2 linked regions of the Marichromatium purpuratum 984 genome follow. The protein of the gene in region 1 interacts with the protein of each later gene in a pairwise test. Links are inferred from orthologs where the notes say so. Each region holds a gene or a part of one and is shown on either strand. Other genes may lie near its edges.

Evidence for each region.
Region 2: the proteins of mobA (region 1) and MARPU_RS00840 interact in binary tests that used the Escherichia coli proteins (3 or more experiments, as listed by UniProt). The link is inferred for Marichromatium purpuratum 984 from one-to-one orthologs.

What each region holds. Positions count from the first base shown.
Region 1 is NZ_CP007031.1:539,156-542,111, reverse strand. What follows is about bases 195-2,914. They hold mobA (molybdenum cofactor guanylyltransferase MobA), read left to right. Parts: upstream 195-1,095; coding sequence 1,096-1,734; downstream 1,735-2,914. Other genes in these bases: MARPU_RS02495 (PEP-CTERM sorting domain-containing protein), read left to right, coding at 2,075-2,914; MARPU_RS02505 (diguanylate cyclase), read right to left, coding at 195-962. Also shown: more of MARPU_RS02505, read right to left, coding at 1-194; more of MARPU_RS02495, read left to right, coding at 2,915-2,956. UniProt on the Escherichia coli protein: Transfers a GMP moiety from GTP to Mo-molybdopterin (Mo-MPT) cofactor (Moco or molybdenum cofactor) to form Mo-molybdopterin guanine dinucleotide (Mo-MGD) cofactor.
Region 2 is NZ_CP007031.1:182,715-185,817, forward strand. The notes cover bases 1-2,867. They hold MARPU_RS00840 (molybdopterin molybdotransferase MoeA), read right to left. Parts: upstream 2,120-2,867; coding sequence 881-2,119; downstream 1-880. Other genes in these bases: MARPU_RS00830 (efflux RND transporter permease subunit), read left to right, coding at 1-301; moaD (molybdopterin converting factor subunit 1), read right to left, coding at 619-873; moaB (molybdenum cofactor biosynthesis protein B), read right to left, coding at 2,128-2,658. UniProt on the Escherichia coli protein: Catalyzes the insertion of molybdate into adenylated molybdopterin with the concomitant release of AMP.

The sequences.
Region 1 (2,956 bases):
ATCAGCAGTGCCACGATCAGCGCCAGCACCACCCGTGGAGCGATCTCGACCGGCCCGGGGTCATAGACGAAACCGTCGAGCGAGACCGCCTCCGGCAGCATGCCGAGCCCGGCGTAGACCTCGGCGATATGGCGCCAGCGACCGGGATTGACGTGCCCGATCTCGATCACCTCGGGCTGGATCAACCGTCGGGTCTCGACCGCCTCGAAGCGGTAGAACGCGGCCTCGAGTCCCTGGGTGTTGTAGTCGGCCAGGATCAGTGCGATCGCCTGCTCGGGATCGCGCAACGCCGCCTTCCAGCCGGCCAGGCTGGCAGCGACGAAATCACGCACCAGGGTGGGATGATCGCGCAGCAGTGCCTTGCTGGTGAACAACATGTCACCATAGAGATCGATACCATGATCGCGCGCCGAGAACATCCGCGGAGTGACCCCGGCCCGGCGCAGCCAATAGGGCTCGGTGGTGGAATAGGCCGCGATCGCCCCGACCTCACCGGCGAGCAATGCCGCCACCCCGTCCCGGTAGTCGCGGATGGTGAGCGCATCGGTGGGAATCCCGACCTTCAGCAACAGTGCGCGAATCTCGGCGGCACCGCGATCGAGCATCACCTGTTCACCATCGAGCATTGCCAGATCGGCCGTCCCGTCCAGGGTCAGCAGCACATAGGGCGAGTGTTGGAAGATCGGCGCCAGGGCAACGACCGGCGCATACTGAGCGGCGAGCAGCAGATCACTCGCGGCAATCCCGAACTCGGCCTCGCCAGAAACCACGGCGGTGACCACGTCGGTCTCGGGACCACCCTCGCGAAAGCGCACCTCGATGCCGTGGTCACGATAGAATCCGAGGCGCTCGGCCATGTAATAGCCGGCGAACTGGAACTGATGGCGCCACTTCAGTTGCAACGTCACCGACGATTCGCGCGCCGGGGCTGGGGCCGGGGCGATCAGCAGCACGGCCACCATCAGGCCCGCTATCGGCAACCAGGGACTTCGAGGGCGATCCGCGGCTGATCGGCTGCTGGTCATGATCACCTCACGATTGTCGTCCGGAGCACCGACCACGGGACCGCCCACCAGACCACCGAGAGTCGACAGGATGCATCCACTCCACGCTCATGACGCAATCACCGGCGTCATTCTCGCCGGTGGGCGCGCCAGGCGCATGGACGGTATGGACAAGGGGTTGGTTGCGGTCGCCGGACGACCGCTGATCGAGTGGGTACTGGCGGCCCTGCGCCCCCAGGTCGACAACATACTGATCAGCGCCAATCGCAACCTCGCACGCTACTCAGACTACGGTTACCCGGTGATTCGCGATCCCCTACCCGACTACCCGGGACCGCTCGCTGGCATTCTCGGCGCACTGCGCGCGGCACCAACCGGCTGGATCCTCACCCTGCCCTGTGACGACCCCACCCCGCCTCGCGACCTGCTCGCGCGGCTACGCGCCGCGCTGAACGAACAGGGTGGCGTCATTGCCTGCGCGCATGACGGCGAACGCCCCCAACCACTGCATGCGTTGCTGCCAACCGCGCTGGCCCCCGACCTGGCGGACTACCTCGCCGACGGAGAACGTCGATTGTGGACATGGCTGACGCGGTATCGCCTTGCACACGCCTTCTACAATGCCTCCACCTGGCCCGATCTCAACCTCAATACCCCCGAGCAGCGCCGTCACGCCGAACTCAAGCTCTTGACCAGCAAAGACCTCGACTCGCCATCACCCCCCCTGTAACAACGCTCGACACCACCAACCTCAATCTATCCGCTTGATTTCACTACAACCCAGGCCGCCAATCCCGCCTCGTGTAACACGCAGGGCGTCGAGTTATTTGACACTTCCCTATCAATCTTAGACCGGTCACCTATAAGCAATTGATCCAAAACAAACATAACAAGCCATACCAAAAGGCACGGTTCCTGCTTCATCGACCATGACCCGCTGACGGATCCCCGGCCGAAACGCCTGTTGCAAGACCTGGATTCCAACGGATTCCAACGCGCGCAGCTGTCCAGCAGATCTCAGGGGTCGCGGAATCGATAAACAAAAGAAACGGAACATGGAGTAACGCACGATGCAGTACACACCCAAACTGCTGAGCCTCGCCTTGCTGGCCGGGCTTGGCATGAGCGGCCTGGCACAAGCCGGCAAGATCGCCGATGTCGCCATCATCATCGACGAGTCGGGTTCAATGGGGGGAGAACAGGCCTGGCTGCCAAGTGCCATCAGCTCGCTCGAGAATCAGCTCGTTACCCACGGCATCGGTGACGGCACCGACGGCAACAACCGCTATGCGCTGATCGGATTCGGCTCCCGTTACTCGGGACAGACCGGCGGGGTGGGCATCGATGACCAGGCGCGCGAGAACGATACCTGGATGTCGGCCGGCACCTTCGGCTCGGCCACCGGCAACCTGGTGGCCTCGGGCAGCAGGGAGGACGGCTATTCGGCCATCGACTACTTCCTCGACCATTACACACCACGCAAGGACGCCGCGCTCAACGTCATCCTGATCACCGACGAGGATCGCGACAACACCAACAACACGCTCGACTACAACAGCATCCTCGGCGACCTCAACAGTGTCGACGCCATGCTCAATGTCGTCGTCAATGCCGAGTTCGGCTCCCAGGGCATCGACGACCTGCTCGGTCTCGATAGTCAGGGTACCGGTTACCAGGCCGACGGTAACGGCGGCTTCACCACGCTTAGCGGCGCTTCGGCATCGAGCGGCGACGGCACCACCATCGCCGACTATGTCGATCTCGCGCTCGCCACCAAGGGCGCGGCCTGGGATCTCAACCAGCTGCGTGCCGGCGGCCTGATGGCCGACTCCTTCAGTACCGCCTTCGTCAACATCAAGGCCACCGAAATCCAGCAACAGGTCTCTACCCCGGCAACCGTCCCCCTGCCGGGAACCCTGCTGCTCGCAGCAGTGGGCGCACTCGGTCTGGTT
Region 2 (3,103 bases), 360 kb from region 1 along the record:
CATCGTGCGCAACTCCATCCTGCTGGTCGACTTCATCAACCAGCAGGTGCGCGAGGGCAAGGCGTTCGCCTCGGCGGTGATCGACTCGGCGGTAGTCCGAGCCCGACCGATCGCGCTCACCGCGGTCGCGGCGATGGCCGGTGCGGCCTTCATCCTCGACGACCCGATTTTCTCCGGGCTCGGGGTGTCGCTGCTGTTCGGTCTGTTCGTCTCCACCGTCCTCACCCTGGTGGTGATCCCGGTGGTCTACTACGGCGTGATGCACAAGCGCGTCGAGTGGATCCGCCGCGCCACCGGCTGATCGTCCCGCCAATCGCCGGTACGTTGGTTGGGTTGCCAGGACGGCAACCCAACCCTCGTCGGCGCAGAAGACCGAACAGCTAAAGACTGAACCGCAAAGGCGCCAAGCGCGCAAAGTTTTTGCCGGTTGGGTTGCCCGTGCGTCTATTGTTCTATCGCTGTCCGGTGTTGGGTTGCCGATGGCAACCCAACCTACGTCCGGACCTGAGTTGTCAGCTCCCAGCCGCCAGCTCCGGTGGCTGACGGCTGGAGGCACTCCTCTCCTTCGCGTCCTTAGCGCCTTCGCGGTTCATCTTCGCGGTTCATCTCCCCGACGCGCTACCCCCCCGTCACCGGTGGGAAGAGCCCGATCTCGTCGCCGTCGCTGATCTCGGTCTCGGCGCGGGCGAGGGTCTGGTTGCGCGCCATCATCAGCCGAGGGGTGGCTGCGAGGGCCTCGCGCCAGGGGGCGCCGCGCGCGCTCAGGTGCGTGACCAGCGCGCCCAGGGTGTCGACCCCGGCGGGGAGTTCGATGTGCTCCTCGTCGTGACCAATGCGCTCGCGCAGGCTGGCGAAGTAGCGGACGTGGATCATCGCGCTCTCAGTGCAGCAGCTCGGTGAAGGGGATGAACTCGACCGGGTCGCCCGGGGCGATCGTCACCCCGGGGGCGAGGTCGACCAGCCCGTCGGCCCACACCAGCGAGCGCAGCGAGGCCGAGGAGCGGCTGGCGAAGACCTCGACCCGGGGCTGTCCGCTGTCGTCCTCGACCAGCCGGGCGCGGTGGAATTCGCGGCGCTTGTCCGGGCGCGGCCAGGCGAAGGCGGCGGGCAGCCTGAGCCGACGCGGCGCGAGGTCGCCGCCGACGCCCTGCATCCGCAGCACCAGCGGGCGCACCAGCAGCGCACAGGTGACGAACAGCGAGACCGGGTTGCCGGGGCTGCCGAAAAACGGGGTGTCGCCGACCCGCCCGAAGGCCACCGGCTTGCCCGGGCGGATCGCCACCTGGTGCAGCGCGAGTGTGCCGATGCGCTCGACGGCCGGGCGTACATGATCCTCCTCGCCGACCGAGACCCCGCCGCTGGCGATCACCAGATCGGCCGCGTCGGCGCCGCGGGCGAGGGTCGCGCAGGTCGCCTCCAGGTCATCGGGGATGCGCCCGAGATCGATCACCTCGCAGCCGAGCGCGCTGAGCATCGCCCCCAGGGTGAGACGGTTGGAGTCGTAGATTTGGCCGGGGCCGAGCGGTGCGCCGGGCGCGACCAGCTCGTCGCCGCTGGCACCGATCGCCACCCGCAGCCGGGGGCGCACCATGAGTTCGGCCAGCCCCAGGCTGGCGGCGAGCCCGAGGTGCTGGGGGCCGAGCCGGGTGCCGGCGGCGATCACCTCGGTGCCGGCGGCGAAGTCCTCGCCGGCGTGGCGGATGTTGCCGCCCGCCTTGCACTCGGGCGGGATGCGTACCCGTTCGCCGTCGCGCTCGCACTGCTCCTGCATCACCACGGTGTCGGCGCCCTCGGGCACCGGGGCACCGGTGAAGATCCGCGCCGCGCTGCCCGGCGCGAGCGGCGTGCCGACCGTGCCGGCGGTGATGCGCTGGCCGATCGGCAGCCAGCCGTCGGCGGCGGCGAGGTCGGCATGGCGCAGCGCATAGCCGTCCATCGCGCTGTGGTCCCAGTGCGGGACCGCCAGCGGGCTGCGCAGCGGTGCGGCGAGCACCCGACCGAGCGCGGCGGCGAGCGCCACCGGTTCGCTGGTGCTGGGTGTCGGCGCCTGTTCGAGCAGCCGCGCGAGCGCGGCCTCGAGTGACAGGGCGCGGGGAGAGGCGGGACAACTGGCGGACATCGCGGACCTCAACGTTCGTGGAGACGGGGCAGCAGCTGGGCGAAGTTGCAGGGGCGGGTGCGGCGGTCGAGCTGGGGGGCGAGGATGCGCTCCCAGGCGGTGCGACAGGCCCCGGTCGAGCCCGGCAGGCAGAACAGGAAGGTGGCGTTGGCCAGCCCGGCGAAGGCGCGCGACTGCAGCGTGGAGGGGCCGATCTCGGCGAGCGAGTAGTGTCGGAACAGCTCGCCGAAGCCCTCGATCTCCTTGTCGAGCAGCGGGCGCAGCGCCTCCGGGGTGCTATCGCGGCCGGTCACCCCGGTGCCGCCGGTGCTGATCACGACATCGACGGCGGGGTCGGCGATCCACTGCGAGACCTGGGCGCGCAGTCGGTAGATGTCGTCGGCGACGACACAGCGCGTCACCACCTGGTGCCCGGCCGTGCGCGCGGCCTCCTCGAGCAGCGCCCCCGAGGTGTCGCTGGCGAGGTCGCGACTGTCGGAGACGGTCATCAGCGCGATGCGCAGTGGCAGGAACTCGGGCGATCCGGTCGTCTGGGACATGCGGCAAGACTCCCTGCTGGCTCAGTGATCCGAGACGGGCGTGTACACGCCACGCGTCGGGTCATCATCGCCGCCCGCTGCGGGGCTGGCAAGGGGGAGGGTAGCTCCCAGCGGCCAGCTATCAGCCGCCAGTCGCCAGTCGCCAGCCGCCAGCCGCCAGCCGCCAGCCGCCAGCCGCCAGTCGCCGGGGCTGATGGCTGGACGCTGACTCGAACCGCAAAGACGCCAAGCGCGCGAAGCAAGGATGTTTCGGTTGGATGGCCGCTGCAGGCAGTCGAGCGTCGTTTGCGCCAGCCGTCAGCCGTCAGCCGTCAGCCGTCAGCCACCAGCCGCCAGTCGTCAGCCACCAGTCGCCAGTCGTCAGCCGCCGGGGCTGATGGCTGGACGCTGATTCGAACCGCAAAGACGCCAAGCGCGCGAAGCAAGGATGTTTCGGTTGGGTGGT